Regions from separate parts of the Bacillus sp. MUM 13 genome, predicted to be linked through region 3. Evidence: riboswitches for the same ligand, from Rfam matches in the RefSeq annotation. Region 3 holds a riboswitch; each other region holds the start of a gene.
What was found. Region 3 has a riboswitch for S-adenosylmethionine ahead of BIV59_RS09780 (O-acetylhomoserine aminocarboxypropyltransferase/cysteine synthase family protein). Riboswitches for the same ligand answer to the same signal wherever they lie in the genome.

Region 1: it holds a riboswitch for S-adenosylmethionine, as region 3 does, so the genes downstream of both, BIV59_RS05020 (YezD family protein) here and BIV59_RS09780 (O-acetylhomoserine aminocarboxypropyltransferase/cysteine synthase family protein) in region 3, are expected to answer to the same signal.
Region 2: it holds a riboswitch for S-adenosylmethionine, as region 3 does, so the genes downstream of both, metK (methionine adenosyltransferase) here and BIV59_RS09780 (O-acetylhomoserine aminocarboxypropyltransferase/cysteine synthase family protein) in region 3, are expected to answer to the same signal.

What each region holds. Positions count from the first base shown of each region.
Region 1 covers NZ_MLYQ01000014.1:30,988-37,148, forward strand. The annotation lists gene BIV59_RS05015 (M55 family metallopeptidase) at 1-760, opposite strand, end outside; gene BIV59_RS05020 (YezD family protein) at 1,233-1,391, opposite strand; SAM riboswitch class I at 1,618-1,721, opposite strand; gene BIV59_RS05025 (amino acid permease) at 2,088-3,491, shown strand; gene BIV59_RS05030 (YxcD family protein) at 3,682-3,972, opposite strand; gene BIV59_RS05035 (hypothetical protein) at 3,960-4,400, opposite strand; gene BIV59_RS05040 (coiled-coil domain-containing protein) at 4,863-6,161, opposite strand, start outside.
Region 2 covers NZ_MLYQ01000011.1:59,493-65,653, forward strand. The annotation lists gene BIV59_RS04065 (YtzC family protein) at 1-91, opposite strand, end outside; gene mnmL (tRNA modification radical SAM protein MnmL/YtqA) at 739-1,704, shown strand; gene mnmM (tRNA 5-(aminomethyl)-2-thiouridylate-methyltransferase MnmM) at 1,701-2,273, shown strand; gene BIV59_RS04080 (alpha/beta hydrolase) at 2,327-3,133, opposite strand; gene BIV59_RS04085 (gamma carbonic anhydrase) at 3,262-3,783, shown strand; gene metK (methionine adenosyltransferase) at 3,947-5,149, opposite strand; SAM riboswitch class I at 5,384-5,541, opposite strand; gene pckA (phosphoenolpyruvate carboxykinase (ATP)) at 6,018-6,161, shown strand, end outside.
Region 3 covers NZ_MLYQ01000031.1:18,932-25,092, forward strand. The annotation lists gene BIV59_RS09780 (O-acetylhomoserine aminocarboxypropyltransferase/cysteine synthase family protein) at 67-1,380, opposite strand; SAM riboswitch class I at 1,493-1,597, opposite strand; gene BIV59_RS09785 (MFS transporter) at 1,944-3,206, opposite strand; gene BIV59_RS09790 (thioredoxin family protein) at 3,432-3,737, opposite strand; gene BIV59_RS09795 (toprim domain-containing protein) at 3,744-4,106, opposite strand; gene gcvH (glycine cleavage system protein GcvH) at 4,530-4,913, opposite strand; gene BIV59_RS09805 (arsenate reductase family protein) at 4,996-5,352, opposite strand; gene BIV59_RS09810 (acyl-CoA dehydrogenase family protein) at 5,499-6,161, opposite strand, start outside.

The DNA.
Region 1 (6,161 bases), on a different contig from region 3:
TATCCTTTGACTGGAAACGGACAGTGCAAGTGCCGGGGACGATTTCCGTGCCTGGCATCAGGTTCGCCCATTCGGCTTCTCCGTAATTAGAGAATTCAATGGCTAGCAGAGGGCGATCCGGCGGGGTAAGCGGTTTCACCTTATCTATATTTTTTATCGCATATGCCGTTTTTTCGCGGAGGAGTGCAGCCGCCTTAGCAGGAGTCAATGATTTTACAGCTGACCGGGAAATACTTTCTTTTACTGTAACGGTTGTGATATTTGGAATCAGCTGTTCAGCTTCTAAAGCGGCCCTGTCATCTCCAGCCGACATGATTACTGGTACATCGTAATACCCCGCGACATATGCGTTAAATCCCAGTTCTCCAACAGGTGTATCATTAATAAAGAAATTTCTCACTCCAAAAATCATGCTATGGGACATAACCCCCTTCATGCCTGCCCGTGCATGATATCCCACAAACATGGCTCCCGTATATGTATCATCTAGTCCCTGAACCATGGAAAACGGCTTTACATCTCCTGTAATCAGCTGTGTTTCAGGATGGAGCCTTTCGATAAGCAAATTGTTCATCTTAGAGTGGCTGTCATTGACGATCACCTCGCTTGCTCCTTCTTCAAAAGCAGCAGAAACTACACTATTTGCTTCATCCGTCATAATGAGCCGGCTTCGTTCATAATTGTGCTGAGAAGAGTCAACATGAGTATGGTCAGCTAGACCAGTGATTCCCTCCATATCGACAGACACATATAACTTCATCCCCAAATCCACTCCCCTTTTAAAATGTTATAATTTTCTTAAAATTATAAATTATAATACTATTTCTTGCAAACTAAATCTGGCTCTATTAATAGCATTAGCCTGCAGAAAAAGCTGCTAGCATGGTGTTTTTTCTTTCTGATAAAAAATTTTCAATTCCTGTCTTCGTTACTTTATTATCTCGAAATAAAAATTAGTATTGTTTACAAACCGTTTCGAACCAACAAAACCTATAAGATAAACTGGATTGATCTCTCTTCTGCATGATTCAAAAGGCTGTTTTTGTAAACATTGCTGCTATGAAACATGGTGGCTGATTTCCGCTCCAGGATGCTCGCTCTAATCAACCTGACTTGTCAAAGGGAACACGCTCTTTTCTAAATGCTCTTTTTTTAAAGATTGTTGTTTTTTAATTTGTTATGTGAGACGAGCAAAAAAAAGGAGCTGCCTTCCGGAGAAGGTGCTCCTTTTTTCAATTCTTTCTTTCATTTTGTTTTTTAATGATAGGAAAACGCTTTTTCTCCGTGGTATCAATCTGTGTAATTTCTCCATCATGAACCGTAATCAAGATGGAGCCGAATTCCAATTCTTTAAGACTTGAAAGAATATATTTTATTTTTGATTCATCCATTTTCACGGCTCCCCCTTATGTATATACACACTTCCCAATCATTAGCCCATCACTTGCAGATCCCCTGGGCAAAAATAAATCAGTTTTGTTCCAGTTACACTTAACCTGCTTTTTCGTCAGAATTCCTTCACCTTTTTGCATTTGCAAAAACCATGACTGAGCTTTACAGAGAAAAAAATAAACCCCTTCATATTTAAAGAAGAGGTTTATGCCTTAATAAGGTCTCTTCTTATCTCCCAGACTCACGCCTGCTGGAGTTGGCACAGTATTCTCCATGAATCTGCTGCCGAGGCTTCAAAGGGCCAGTCCCTCCACCTCTCTGGATAAGCTTTCAATGCAATATATTCAATTATCATCTTAATATTTACAATACTTATCAAAAAACTTGGTTTTTTGGATATTTACAGAATAAATCCGCGGCTGATTTTTGTCAATTTAAATTCACGGAAAAATCAAGTTTTTTAAACATTATTAATATTTTACAATCATGATTGTAAAATTCATATTACACATTTATTCCCGCCTTCCTTAGAAATAAAGCAAATTTCCTTTAATTACCCATCGATTCTTTAGTGGTTTATCTGTTTATCACTTTACCAAACTAAAATATTATTATATACTACTAAAGTAATAAAACATGTACTTATCTTTTTCCTTATTCACATATAAATGAACTCAGCAGAAAGGTCGATTATTATGCAAAATAAAAAATGGGGAATGTGGGTATTGGCTACATTCGTTATTGGAAATATGGTTGGCGGCGGTGTTTTTATGCTGCCCTCGAATCTGGCACAGCATTCAAGTTCCTTGGGATCTTCAATAGCCTGGGGCATTACAGGAATTGGCGTATTTTTAATTGCTTTAGTTTTTGGGAATCTGGCAATCAGAAAACCTGAACTAAAGGCAGGGCCCCAAAGCTATGCACAAGCTATGTTTTCATCTTCCCCCAGAGCCGGAAGGGCAGCGGGGTACAGTATGGCATGGGGATATTGGGCGGCAAACTGGGCGGCCACTGCTTCTGTCATTATATCCTTCGCAGGTTATCTATCTGCATTCTTTCCAATTATGCAAAGCACTAAGCCGCTCTTTTACCTGGGATCATCTACTATAGAACTGGGTAAGTTCATCACCTTTATGGTTTGCACAGTCATGTTATGGGGCATTCAAGCCATTTTGGCAAAAAACTTTAATAGCGCCGGCACAATGAATCTTACTACAACTATTGCCAAGGTGCTCGGCTTTGCGCTTTTCATTATCGTGACAGTTTTCATTTTTGATGCAGCCAACCTTGGAAACGGCAAGGCATTCATTGATGCAAAAGGCAATGTTCTCTCTCTGGGAAGCCAAGTGAATCATGCAGCCATCTCAACGCTCTGGGCATTCATCGGCATAGAATCAGCCGTTATGCTGTCAAACAGGGCCAAATCACAGCATGATGTTAAAAAAGCAACCATTATTGGCCTGATCGTCTCTTTAGTTATATATGTAGGCATTACACTTCTCACGATGGGAGCATTGCCTCATGACCAATTAAGCCACTCAGAAAAGCCGTTAGTTGATGCACTAGAGGCAGCAATGGGACATCCGGGAGCTACCGTAATGGCAATCCTTGCACTTATTTCCCTTCTAGGTTCAACGATTGGCTGGATCGTTGTCAGCTCAGAGGTTCCCTATCAGGCTGCCAAGGATAAATTATTTCCTGCTTTTTTTGCCAAAACAAATAAAAACGGAAGTCCAATCCGTTCTTTGACTTTAACCAATGTCATGACACAGGTTTTCTTGTTCACTACCATTTCCAGCACAATAGGAATAGCCTATAATTTTGTTATAGTCGTGGCTACACTAGCCTATTTGATCCCGTATCTGGTTTCTGCCATTTACCAGCTAAAACTTGTGATTACTGGCGAAACATACGAAACCATTAAAGGTTCACGCAAGCTTGATGGATTGATTACGGTCCTTGCCCTCATTTATTCTCTATGGGTAATAAAATCAGGCACCGCCAATTTAGAAACATTTCGTTTAGGCATCGGGCTGTTTGTTTTCGGACTTATTCTCTACCCGATCTTAATGAGAAAACCAAAAACGAAATTGAATTAGCACTGTCATCCATTACAAAAATGCTCTGGTCTTTCATGCCAGGGCAATTTTTTATGGCATAAACTCACACTGTGCCGTTTTGTTTGACGTTTTACTTAAAACCTTCTTTTATCTAACTCAACGTATCTTCCCTGTTTTTTAGCAAAAAAAAAGGAATCTCCTCTTCATAAGGAGATTCATTTTCTATATATCATTCGGTAATGTAGGCAATTATGCCTTCATTATCATCGAGGACGAGTTCAATACCGGCATACGGGTTTCGATGCAGCTCCTGGTCAAGCCATAGACGAAGGGCTTCGATTAAGTTTACGGTAATGAGCACCTGCTTTCTTCCGCCTGTATAAACTTCAGCAGAAAAGCCATAATCATCGTCAAACATGAGCTCTACTTCCACTTCTTCAGGTGCAATCCCCTTTTTATCTGCAATATAAAGACAGACTGCATTAATGATATCCTGTTCTTCAGCTTTTATCTTCTCCATGAATCTCTGTCCTCTGGACGGCGATTTCTTCTGAAAAGGCTAAAGATTTTGCTGATGATCATAATAATGATCAGTATGGCTATTACATTGACTAATAGGCCGAAAATGGCTCCAAAGCCACCCAAATGCCCGAGCAAGCCTCCAAACAGCATGCCTGCCAGACCGCCAAACAGCATGCCTCTCATAAAGCCGCCTTTGCGGAAGGAATTGCTTTTGCTTGGTGAATTGTACGATCTATTATTTCTCTGATAATTTGAACGGTTATTATTCTGGAAATTTGAGCGATTGCTGTTAAAGGATCGCTTGCCGGATTTATACGATTTGGCACTCGCTGTATTAGTATGATTGTGGTCAACAAATACAGAAGCACCTGCCGGGCTGAACACCAGTGTAAGGGTGAGCATCGCAGCCAGTATTTTTTTTATCATTTTTATTCCTCCAAGAATGTTTTCTGACTTAACTTGAGATGAAGAAGAATGTTTGTACAATATAATATTATCGCATCACCTTTCCTCTATCCTTATATACGGATAAAAGGATAAAAAGTTTCATTCCATTATCAAATAGTTATTTTGAATAATATTCCCCAATCAACATTTTCCAAAACACATATCATCTAAAAATAGACTTCGTATTTTCATTTGACTGTTTGCGTAAACTTTGCTGCTAGTGAACAAGTGGGTTGATTTCCGCTCAAGGATGCCCGCTTTCCGCGGGGCGGGCGGTAAGCCTCACAAGCAATGCTTGCGGGGTCTCACAGAAAAGAGTAATTTTAGTTGAGGTTTTTACAACCTTCCATAATTAAGGATTCTCCCGAAACTCTATTACCACAGGAATAGCAAAAAAGCACGGGCTCCCCAGGAAGGAAGCTCGTGCTTTTTTTAGAATAATTATCTGATTCGGACTACACGTCCGTTAAACTTCTGTTTCCAGTAGCCGCTTGTCATATCAGCAACTGCTACACCTGTAGAGCTTTGTGCTCCGATAAATTTCCCATTACCAACGTAAATGCCAACATGTCCATCAGTTTTGTACGTATTGAAGAATACAAGATCTCCTGGCTGCATGTCAGAAGATGAAACCTGGCTGCCCATGTTTTTCAGGGTATCTGTGCTGACAGAGCCCCTTGCTCCAAGCGAGATTCCTGCCTGCTCATATGCCCAGTGAACAAAGCTTGAACAGTCGAATCTGCCGTTAGCAATATCGCTGTCGCTTCTTCCGCCGCCAAAAACATAAACGGAATTTCCGATATACCGGTAGCCGGCAGTCACAGGATTGCCGCCTCCGCTTATGACGTGCACAGAATCAGCGGAGCTGCGTGCCGGGCTGTCGTCTGATGCAGGGACAGATTGAGATGGAGATTCAGATTGAGATGGAGATGACTGTGCTTGCGAGCGGTTTTGCTCACTCATTCTTTTTTCCATCTCTTTTTTGCGGGCCTGTGCTTCAGCTGCCGCACGGAGTCTTGCAGCCTCCAATTCTGCTTGGCGCTTACGTTCCTGCTCCATTTGCTTTTGAATTGAAAATTCCTGTGCAGCAAGCTTGCTGTCTGTTTTTTCAAGGCCTTTTTTCAGTGCTTGTGTTTCTGCTTCTTTCTTTTTAAGATCTGCTTTAAGAATCAGGCTTTCCTTTTTCTGATCCTGGATTTGAGCGATCATTCCTTCGAATTCAACCTTTGTGCTGGTTAATTCAGCAAGCTTCTTTTCAACAGCTGCTTCTTTTTCCTTCAATTCTTTTTTATCGGCTTCATGCTGCTTAAGGATATCCTGGTCAGCTTCAACGATAGTAGCAACTGCACCTACACGGTCAACGAAATCCCTAAAGCTTGAGGAACCAAGAATAACACTCAGGTAATCCACATCTCCGCCGCTTTCCTGGAAAGAAAGCGCACGCTGTTTTAACACATCATTCCGTTTTGCAATTCTTTCATTCAGCTTTGTTATATCAGATCTTAAGCCATCTACTTCAATCTGTGTTTGGGCAATTTTCTCTTTTGTTTCTTCAATTTTTGTATTGTTATCCGCGATAGCCTGATCAATCCGCTTAATCTGCGCATTTAGTTTTGTCTGGCTTTCTTGAAGGCTAGTAATCTTTTTAACTGCAGCAGAAATATTAGTCTGCACTTGAGAACGTTTTCCGCTGATTTGGGCTTTTTCGCCCTGAAGCTGGTGAATAGATGAAGCATGTAC
Region 2 (6,161 bases), on a different contig from region 3:
GTTTAGCGCCTTCCCTGTACTGTTCAAGGCCGCTTCTGAGAGCAGCTTCACATTGCTGCAGGCAATCCTCGATAGATTGTCTTGTCGCCATCCATATCCTCTCCCCAGGTAGCTTGTATGATGAAATCATCATCCCTCCTAGTTTCCGCTAACACCGCCCGTAATATCTCATACAAGAAAAACCAATTTTAAACTCCATCCCAAGCCGCACAAGCCAGTGGAAAAAAAAACGAAAATTTGAGATGATACATATAAAGCGAAAGCGCCTGTTTAGCTCGTGAAGCAAATAGGGTTTTGGCCTTAGAAGGCGCTCTTTGCCTTCTGAGGACAAAACATCTTTTGCACAGCGAGCTAGGCGCTGCAGCTGGATTACACATAGTGCGTAAGCGCCTGAATAGCAGAACAAAGACTAAGAACGCCGCGTCCTGCGGCAACGTCTTTGTGACCCCCGTCCTGGGGGCCTCCGACCTGCATAAGGCGCATCAGAATAGAAGGCGTTCTTTGCCTTCAATTCCGATGTGACTTATGACCTCGAGAGGCTAGGCGCTGGAGCTGGATTACACATAGTGCGAAAGCGCCTGTTTTGAGGAACAAAGACTACGAACGCCGCGTCCTGCGGCAACGTCTTTGTGACCCCCGTCCTGGGGGGCCCCGACCAGCATAAGACCCATCAGAAGGCGCGCAGTAAAAAGAAACAATATAACCGAGGTAAAGCCAAGGTTTTGGGAGGTTTTTGATATGTCCGGGAGTAACCCGTTTATATATGCTTCAGATGATAAGAGGTATCATACGTGGAATTACCACCTCAGACAAGAGTTCGGCCACAAGGTATTCAAGGTGGCGCTGGATGGCGGGTTTGACTGTCCAAACCGTGATGGTACAGTGGCACATGGCGGCTGCACCTTCTGCAGTGCGGCTGGATCTGGTGATTTTGCCGGAAACAGGGCAGAAAATCTTGAAGTCCAATTCAAAAAGATCAGCGAGAAGATGCACGATAAGTGGAAGGATGGCAAGTATATGGCCTACTTCCAGGCATTTACTAACACTCATGCTCCTCTTGAAGAATTAAAGGAAAAATATGAGCTTGTTCTTAAACAGGAAGGTGTTGTCGGGCTATCCATTGCCACAAGGCCGGATTGCCTTCCTGATGATGTTGTTGAGTATCTTGCCGAACTGAATCAGCGCACCTACCTGTGGGTGGAACTCGGGCTTCAGACCGTGCATGAAAAAACAGCCGATCTGATTAACCGCGCCCATGATTTTGAATGCTATAAAACAGGGGTAAGCAAGCTGAGAAAGCATGGAATCCGGGTATGCACCCACATCATCAACGGCCTTCCGCAAGAGTCGGCAGAAATGATGATGGAAACCGCACGCGAAGCAGCAAAACTAGATGTTCAGGGTATTAAAATTCATCTTCTGCATCTTCTAAAGGGTACTCCAATGGTAAAACAATATGAAAAAGGACTGCTCGAATTTTTATCTTTTGATGATTATATAAGCCTTGTTGCAGATCAGCTTGAAATCATCCCGCCGGAAATGATCATTCACAGAATTACAGGCGACGGTCCCATCGAACTGATGGTTGGCCCAATGTGGAGCCTTAACAAGTGGAAGGTGTTAAATGCAATAGACGCAGAGCTTAAAAGACGTGACAGCTGGCAGGGTAAATTTTACAAACGGATTCTTGAGGTGCAGCCATGAAACTGAAAAAAAACCTGCCGTTTGCACAATCATTGCTTCAAACAGCCATTGCACCTGGTGACATCGCAATCGACGGTACAGCAGGCAATGGCCATGACACCGTCTACCTTGCAGGGCTCACAGGGGAAAGTGGACATGTTTACGGATTTGATATTCAAAAAGAAGCAATTGAACATACCGCAAAGAAACTTGCCGATGCCAATCTGGAGCATCAATGCACACTTTTCCATACAGGGCATCAGCATATCACCGCCAGCATTCCCAAAAAGCACTTCGGCAAAATAACTGGAGCAATTTTTAATTTAGGTTACCTGCCAGGCGGCGATAAAACGATTGTAACCATGGCATCGACAACCATTCCGGCCATTGAACAGCTGCTTGATATCATGGCCCCTGAAGGAATCATTGTTTTGGTCATTTATCACGGCCATCCCGGGGGAGCACGGGAGAAAGAGGAAATCCTTGCGTTTGCAGCCGGCCTGGATCAGCAAAAAGCCCATGTCCTGCAATACAGTTTTATCAACCAGGTGAACAGCCCTCCATTTGTTATAGCCATCGAAAAAAGATAAAAAGGTTTGCCGGCCCTAATTGGGGCAGGCAAACCTTTTTAATTGGAGGTACATTACTGCATAATATAGCCTAGTGCCCTTAGTCTGTTCTCCACAAACCCAAGGGCATATCGGAACACATCTTCTCTTTCAGGCTCATTAAATATTTCATGATACAGTCCCGGCCATTCTTTAAACTGCTTTTCGCTGCAAAGATTGTAATTGAACCACTCACGGACAAGGCGCTTGTCCACAATTTTATCATCTCCGCCCTGCATGACCAGAAGGGGAAGATCCTCAAATTCAGGAATTTCTTCAAACGCCTCTTTCATTGCGTTAAGCAGTTCCCTATACCAGCGGACAGAAACCTTCGTTACAAAAAGAGAATCATTAAGATCAGATTCTTTGATATCATCATTTCTAGTTGCTAACTCGGGTGTAAGCCCTGCATCTATTCTTAATTTAGGAAATGTAATATTAAGCCCGCGGGAGAGAGCATTCATAAGCTTTGAAGGATGCAATGCCAGACCGAGACATGGAGATGAAAGGATTACACCGGCAAGATCGAGCTCTTCCTCCTGCAGCAGGCGGATTGCAACAAGACCGCCCATACTATGCCCAAGCAAAAATACCGGCAGAGAATAACTATATGCTTCCTCAATCCAGCCTCTTACTTCATATAAATATTGGTCAAAGGATTCAATATGCCCCCGAAAGGCTCTGGTTGTCATGCCCTGGCCCGGAAGATCCCCCATAATTACATGGTATCCCGATGACCTCCACATCTGAGACAGCCATTTATAGCGCCCATGATGCTCCATTGCACCATGGACCATAACAATTACACCTTTGGCGCTGCCTTCAGCCTCCCATTTCCACATACAGAAAATCCTCCTTAAAATATCTATTCTAGTTGTATTATTGCTTCAATTGCAGAATGTAATGATAACATTTGATATTATATAATCATACATAAAAAACACTCGCTTCGGAAAGGATTTGATACTCGATGACTATTTACCCATATAAAGGAAAAATACCCGAGATTCATGAAAGCGTTTATCTTGCGGATTACTCAATCATAACCGGAGATGTGAAAATCGGCGAGGAAACGTCCATCTGGTTCAACACGGTCATCCGCGGGGATGTGGCTCCGACAGTCATAGGCAAAAAGGTCAGTATCCAGGACAACAGCGTTCTGCATCAAAGTCCGCGAAATCCCCTTATCATTGAAGATGAAGTGACAGTCGGACATCAGGTTACTTTGCACAGCTGTATACTCCGCAAAGGCTCGCTCATCGGGATGGGCTCCATTGTGCTTGACGGAGCTGAAGTCGGCGAAGGTGCATTCATTGGGGCAGGCAGCCTGGTGCCTCAAGGAAAAACCATTCCTCCTAACATGCTCGCTTTTGGCAGGCCCGCTAAAGTGATCCGGGAATTAACAGAAGAAGATAAAAAAGATATGGAGCGGATTGTCCGGGAATATGCAGAAAAGGGACAGTATTATAAGTATGCTGAAACCATCGAATAAACATTTTATTATTATTCTTAATACTGGCATAAAATAATCCGTCATTTAAAAGTTAATCTCCCATGAGTTCTGTGAGACAATCCCAAGTTTACGGAAACAGCCAAAAACAAAAAGCTGCCCTAAAAGGCCGGATTCCGGTCTTTAAGGACAGCTTTTTCCTATTTTACGCTTGAGCAGCTTGTTCTTTTAAAGAATCAGCTTTGTCAGTACGTTCCCAAGGAAGATCTACGTCAGTACGGCCAAAGTGTCCGTATGCTGCAGTCTGCTTGTATATTGGGCGGCGAAGATCCAGCATTTTGATGATTCCTGCCGGGCGCAAATCAAAGTTGCTGCGCACAAGATCAACCAAAACATCTTCACTGATGGTTCCTGTTCCAAATGTATCTACTGAGATGGAAACTGGCTGAGCTACACCAATAGCGTATGCAAGCTGCACTTCAGCCTTGTCTGCAAGACCTGCAGCAACAAGGTTCTTTGCAACATAACGGGCTGCATATGCCGCAGAACGGTCAACTTTTGTAGCGTCTTTTCCAGAGAAAGCACCGCCGCCATGGCGTGCATAACCGCCGTAAGTATCTACGATGATTTTGCGGCCTGTAAGACCTGCATCCCCTTGAGGTCCGCCAATTACAAAACGGCCAGTCGGGTTAATGAAGTATTTTGTATCTGCATCAATCAATTCACTAGGAACCACTGGATTAATGACATGTTCTTTTAAGTCGCTTTGGATTTGCTCTAAGCTGACTTCAGGAGCATGCTGGGTAGAGATAACAATTGTGTCGATGCGGACTGGTTTATTGTTTTCATCATACTCAACAGTTACCTGTGTTTTGCCGTCCGGGCGAAGGTAATCAAGAACTTCGTCTTTGCGGACTTGAGTCAATCTGTGTGAAAGCTTGTGTGCCAGTGAAATCGGAAGAGGCATAAGCTCTTTAGTTTCATTGCAGGCAAAACCGAACATTAAGCCCTGGTCTCCCGCTCCGATTGCTTCGATTTCTTCATCAGACATTTGTCCTTCACGTGCTTCCAATGCCTGGTCAACACCTTGTGCAATATCTGCAGACTGTTCATCGATTGAACTTAAAACTGCACAAGTTTGGGCATCAAAACCGAATTTGGCGCGTGTATAGCCAATTCCTGCAATGGTGTCACGCACAATTTTCGGGATGTCTACATATGTAGACGTAGTAATTTCGCCTGCAACCAGTACTAAACCTGTTGTAACTGAGGTTTCACAAGCAACACGGGCATTTGCATCTTTTTCAAGAATTGCATCTAGTATAGAATCTGAAATTTGGTCACAAATCTTATCCGGATGGCCTTCTGTAACAGATTCAGAAGTAAATAGACGACGTTTCTTTGACATCTTATTTCCTCCTTAGAGTATGGTATGTTTTAGTTATGAGCCGGCAGGATTTCACTGCCTTTTCATCACTTGTTTTGACGGAGCTCATTCCCTTATTAGTTCCAATAATAAATGCAGAATAATAACAATATGACACTCACATGCACTCTATCGTTAAAATAAAGGCTTGAAAAATGCATAAAAACCTTTCCAGGTTAGTGAGGAAAGGTTTGTTGTCTGACATCTATCCTTTCACTCTTATCGTTCAAGGGTTTCTTAGCCTTGCATCAGGTTAGCACCATCGCTAAAATTCCACTTGTTATAACATCCAAACCATTCAGATGAGTCAAGTTTAATAATAGCAGGTTGCTGGGTTTCATCGGGCCTGTCCCTCCGCCAACTCGGGATAAGAGAATCCGTACAAGGTAAAATAATAACGTAAGAAGTCGAATCATGTCAACTCTTTTTTCTTGTCATTTCCGCCCTGATTTTTCAATCCTCGTATAGTGTAATCGATTCCCTCGTTTTTTTAACTCCTGCAAGTCCTGTTTCAACTTGCCCGGCCGCATATTCTATCATTCAAGCTTTGTTTAGGCCAATGGTGATTTCCGCTTCACTTTTGAGCGATAGCTGGTTGTATAAGAACCGCAGACAGCGGAAAAAGCAGGCAAATTCCACAGGCATAATTCACTTTATTTACACTTCCAATAACTGCATTATTTCCGAGCCAAATAGATAAAATCCCCTGTCTTTAAATTTTCCCAAACCATTAATTTTAGCCATTAAAAAAAGGCTATAAAAAGTTAGTGATTAGTATAGATTAATAGTCTTAATGTGTTATACTATTTTATATTGAACATTAAATATGGTAAAGGAAGGTACCTCTTACATGAATTCCGTAGACATTTCAAATGAACTGCATCAACTATTATCCGGAAGCAACGTACATGTACAGCTTTCTGTTCCGCAGCTAGTGGAAAAAGTATTAAGCCGCAAAGAAGGAGTTCTTACTTCTACCGGTGCCGTGAAAGCG
Region 3 (6,161 bases):
CTTTGATAAACAATTTTTCGTGAATCAGTGAAGAAAGAGAATGCATGTGCACCCTCTCTTTCCGAATTATAAAGATTTTACAGCCAAGGACGCCAGGCCAGTTGCCTGTTCAATCGCCTGTTCAAGGTCTTCAATCAAATCGTCTGCATTTTCAATGCCGATTGATAGCCTTACTAAATCCTCGCTTACGCCAGATTGAATCAGTTCATCTTTATTTAACTGCTGATGGGTTGTGCTGGCAGGATGGATGATTAAGCTTTTTGCGTCTCCAACATTTGCTACATGTGACCATAGCTGTATGGAGTTAATCAGCTTGGCTCCTGCTTCTCTGCCGCCTTCAATCCCAAAAATGACAATGGCCCCTGCTCCTCTTGGAAGGTATTTATCTGCCAGTTTCCTATCAGGGTGATCTTTATGCCCTGGGTGTGACACCCAAGTTACGGCCGGATGGTTTTCTAAATAATCAATGATTTTCCCGGTATTGGATATGTGCTCTTTCATCCTTACATGCAGGGTCTCAAGCCCAAGAGTGAATTGAAAGGCGCTTTGGGGACTGAGCGAAGGCCCCAGATCCCTTAGTAACTGGACACGTGCTTTGGTAATAAAAGCAGCCGGGCCCGCTGCATCACTGTATACGATATTTCCATAGCTTGGATCAGGCTCCGTGAACCCCGGAAAATCTGGGGAATTCCAGTCGAATTTCCCGCCATCCACGATGATGCCCCCTAGTACAGTTCCGTTGCCAAGAAGCCATTTGGTAGCAGAATGCACAATAATATCAGCACCATATTCAATTGGCTTGCACAAATAAGGCGTTGCAAAGGTATTATCCACAATAAGCGGAATTCCTGCTTCATGGGCTATTTCTGCTACCTTCTCTATATCAAGTACACGAAGGCTTGGATTGCCGATTGTTTCACCGAATATTGCCTTCGTCTTTGGTGTTATAGCTTTACGGAAGTTCTCAGGATCATCCGGTTTTACAAAGGTAACCTTGATTCCATACCTTGGAAGTGTATTGGCGAACAAGTTATATGTGCCTCCATATAAAGTTGAAGCTGATACAATTTCATCTCCCGCTGAAGCAATATTCAAGATGGCCAGTGTGATTGCAGCCATTCCGCTTGATACGGCAAGAGCCCCGATCCCGCCTTCCAGGAGTGCCGCTCTTTCTTCAAAAGCAGTTACAGTCGGATTATGGATTCTCGTGTAAATATACCCTGGTTCCTTCAGTCCAAATAGATTGGCTGCATGATCTGTATCTTTGAACAAATATGCATTGCTTTGATAAATAGGCAATGCCCTGGCTCCTGTAGCATCTTCCTTCAGCCCTCCGTGAATACTCAAGGTTTCAAAACGATAATTTTTGTTTTCTGCCATTTTTCTTCTCCCCCAACTTTTAATGAAATCATGGCTCTGAGTCTGAAATCATTCCTGGAAGGTTAACGAGAAACAAAAAAGCCTCTTCAAAAAGAAGAGGCTTTGCTATCTCTCCTTATCTGCCAGAGCCGATACTCTGCTGGAATTAGCACCGTGTATGATATATACCGGTTGCCGGGCTTCGATGGGCCAGTCCCTCCGCCACTCTTGATAAGATTCAGTTAATTAATCAGAAAATTTTGCTTAGTCAAAAATATAGCATACCCTTAAGGAGGTAGTCAATTTTTATTTTGGGATTTTTTCCCGATGTTACTCTTGCTGCAAAAATACGCCGAAGGAAGACACATTCTAAGGAAATCACGAATAGATAAAAAGCGTCTAAATTCCTGCCGTGATTTTTGTCATTAACCTTAATTGCCGACATAATCTCAAAGCGTTTCTGACTATTAGCAGAAAATAACTGAAAATTTGACTTTATTTCCTAAGAAATAAGAAAAAGCGGGAAGCTCATTGCTGCCTCGTGTTGTTTTGACATCAGCCGCATCACCCCTGAAGCATGTAAATTAACCCGATACAGGTTTCTTACTAACGCCCTCCTTGAAAGACGGCCGGCTGGACAAAGACTTAAACACTATAAAGAAAAAGGTTGTTGCCAGCAAATAAATCCCTGCGGTAATGGAAAATACAGCTGCATATCCCCAATAGCTGCCCAATGATATGACAAGAGAGGCTGATACCGGCCCCATGAATGCCCAGCCCAGATTAAAGGCCATCTGGTTCATTGAATTAGCCAGTCCTTTAGAACGGTTGCTGACAAGCGACATCATTAAAGACATCTGTATGGGGTTTCCTGCGTTCATTAAAGCCTGCCGGAATAAAAAGGCGATGGCCGCTATCCATAATTGATGGGTATATGCTGTAAGCAATAAAAATGGCAGGGACAGCATCTGCAGAATAACAACAGATTTAACTTCTCCAAAGCGTTTTACAAACCTTGGGCCGATAAGCATAGCAGCTGCCGTGGCTCCCTGTCCTGCCGAGAGAATAATAGCAATCATGGAGTTTGAAACGAAAAAGCGGTCAGCAAAATATAAATTGAGATAAGGAATGACAAGTCCAGACCCGGTACCAATCAGCAGCTGCGAGATAAAAAAGAGAATGATTACCTTGAGGCTTTTCCTGTCAAATCCCGCCGGATCGCTTTCATGGGATTCAATTGGTTTAGGCTCCTCTTTTGCAATGGCCAGGAATGGCACTATGGAGCAAAGGAACATGATTCCCCCTGACAATAAGGATATTCGGATGGCATAAAGATCAGAGATGAAAAGCTTGAGGATATCGGTCAATGCACCTCCCAAAAGACTGCCTGCCACATTAGCGGCTGTCATTACGGCAAAATGCAGGCTGAAGATTTGGACCCTCTCCCTTACTGATGAGTTTTCAGCTAAAAGGGGGATGATCAAAACCTGAAAAAAGGCTGTTGCCCCTCCGGCTAAAAAAGCCATGGCCAAAAGGCTGACTTCACTATGAAGCAGGGATCTCAGGAGCATGAAAAAACCGGTAGCTGCCACTCCTGAGATCAGAAGCTTTCTTCTTCCGATTTTGTCTCCAAGCAAACCTGCAGGAATCAAGAGCAAGGCGGTCGCGAGCGATCCGTAGGATATGACCTGGCCATTCACATTGTCGCTGAATCCAAGCTCCCGTATATAAAAATTATAAATGACCATAAAGATGCCAAAGCCTGACTGCATGAAAATATTGCCCAGAAGCAGCATTCTGATGTTGCGGTTATAAGATGCAAAACGCTTTACAGTAAATTTAAACATAGCTGATAATCCGCCCTTTACTATTTCGTCTCCCTAAATATTAATGCTTGCTCCATGCTATGTAAATAATAATTTGAATTATTTTACTTTTCTTCAAAAACTGCCCTGACCTATTAACCAGACACTCCCAAACACTATATGTCCGAACAGCGACGCAGCTCTTCTCCTTTTTCGTTAAACTGCATAAAAAAATTCTTGCCTTTTTGGGCAAGAATGGTGATGTTTTTATATTTCTTTAAGGATATCGTATATATACGGGACAGAATGAAAGGCGTATATTTTTTTATCAAGCTTTCCTTCTTTAAAAACCAATAAGCAGGGAACACTTTCTATTTCATATTCAGCTGCAATATTCGCCATATAGTTTAAATTCATTTTGCCGCAGTCCAGATCAGGAAACAGCTCCAGGGAAACGGCTAGAATTTTCGAGGCAACCTGGCAAGTCCCGCACATTGGGGTGTAAAGGTATAAACAAAATGTCCGATTCCATTTCAAGGAATTATTTAACTGTTCTTCATTCCACTCTTGCATAATTACTTAATTCATCCTTTGTTCTAAATACACGGGGTTTACCTCAATATCTGCCGCCAATAAAACAGTAGCAATATGATTCATCGGCGATGCAGCAACTTCTTTATACATTCGGTCTATATAAAGATGGTAAGCCTCTGGCATTTCTTTTTTAAACTGTTTGCGCAGCTTTTCCCCTGATTCATCAGCATCCACTAAAATATAAACATCTTTCTCAGCCAGTTCATCAACAAGTTCGTCAAGCCTTGTAATTGAAATGGTGCCATTGGTGCAGATGATTTCCACTTCTTCCTTCAATACACTTTTCACTTTTCTTTTATCTGAAGTCCCTTCTACAATAATTACTTTATCAGGTTGTCCGAATTCCATGCAATCACCGCCGCTAAAGGATAAAGTGAACCTCCATCAGCAGAGGGCACTCTCATCCCCGCTGATGATGGGTTGAACGAATCGGGCTTTCAGGCAGGGTTGAATTCACTGCCCACATACGGGACAGAAATGCGTACCCTGTTCATATAATAACCCAAAACGGAAAAAAAAGTGTCCAAAGTGCTTTCTTTGTAAAAGCAGGCTCTTTTCTTAAAGTTTGTTGTATTTTAATAAGTTCTTAGGTGATTCCCGAGTTGAGTCGCTTTGATTGGAGCATAATGTGCGAGACTCCGGGTAACACGTGAGCCCCCGGAAAGCGAGCATCCCTTTAGCAAAAATCAGCCACCTTGTTCCATTGCAGCAGCGTTTACGAGAAAAGCACCGTAAAAAAATAGAGAAGGCAAGAAGCCTTCCCGTCATGCATTATCCTTCGTTTGTCATTTCATCATATTGCTCTGAAGTCATAAGGCTTTCCACTTCACTGCTGTCAGAAGGCTCAATAACAACCATCCATGCCTTTTCATAAGGTGAATCATTTACATACTCAGGGTTGTCATTCAGCTCTTCATTGACTTCTACCACTTTGCCGCTGATTGGAGCATAAAGCTCAGAAACCGTTTTAACAGACTCTACACTGCCGAATGGCTCATCCGCCTTGAGCTCGTCCCCCACTTCAGGAAGCTCAACAAAAACGATATCGCCCAATTCTGATTGTGCAAAATGTGTAATCCCGACGCGGACTTTATCACCTTCTGTTTTTACCCACTCGTGTTCCTCTGAATAACGAAGATCCTTTGGTGTTGCCATGGTATACCCCTCCAAGTTATGTAAAATTATGATCTATTATAGTATAAAATAGATTTCTCTGATTTGGTGCAAAAAACTTCTTCTATTGCCAAATCTTTTGGTATTCCTGTTCATTGAACCCGACTGTCACTTGATTTCCGTCTGAAGCAATCGGCCTTTTCAGCAGCATTCCGTCCGAGGCCAGAATATCCAGCTTTTCTGAATCAGAAGCATCCTTAAGCTTGTCTTTTAAACCAAGCTCCCTGTATTTCTGTCCGCTTGTATTAAAAAACTTCTTTAATTCCAAGCCGCTTTTCAGGTAAAGCTCTTCAATCTGCTCCCTTGAAGGGGGATTTTCTGCTATATGGACAGCTTCATAAGAAACCTCATGATCGTCCAGCCATTTTTTCGCATTTCTGCATGTGCCGCATTTTGGATACCAATAAAATATCAATCCCATGGTTTCACCACCTAACGATAGGATACCCGTTTTTAAGCATTAATTCAAAAAATAAGCTATGCTTCCAGCAAAAAAAACAGCTGCTGCACATGCAAAAGCAGGAATATCCATTTTGGATATCCCTGCGGCTCCGCTTGCCTTACGAATTAAAGCACATATTTTTCTGCGTCTAACAATTTCACAGAAGCTTCGCGTTTTTTAGCAATGACATTAACAGGATTATGCCTTGTTAATTTGCGCAGTGAAGAAAGCATGATGCGAAGCGTATCGCCAGTCTCTACCGCAACCAAGGTTTCCTTCGCATGCTGCTCGATTTGGTTGAATGACTCCTGGCAGAAAATTTGAGTATAAAGAAGCTTCTGCTGGTTTTTTTCTTCTCCGGATTGTGCAATGGCTTTTTCTGTACGAAGCACAACAGATTCCATGGCATATGCAAGTGAAGCAAGGTCAGCAATGTTAATCAGGATTTCTTGTTCTTGCTCAAGCTTGTTCCCAAACTTTTGTGCGGCAAGCCCTGCAGCCAGCAGCCCGATTTTCTTGGCGTTTTTCACCAGCAGCTTTTCTTGTGCCAGCGGCTCTTCACCAGGCTCTTCCGGCATTAGCATCATCAGCTCTTCCTGCAGGCTTTGCGCTTTTTGAAGAAGAGGAAGCTCACCCTTGAAAGCTTTCTTTAAGAATGTGCCTGGAACCAGCAGGCGGTTGATTTCATTTGTTCCTTCAAAGATCCGGTTGATTCTGGAATCACGGTAAGCTCTTTCGATTTCATATTCCTGCATGAAACCATAGCCTCCGTGCAGCTGAACGCCTTC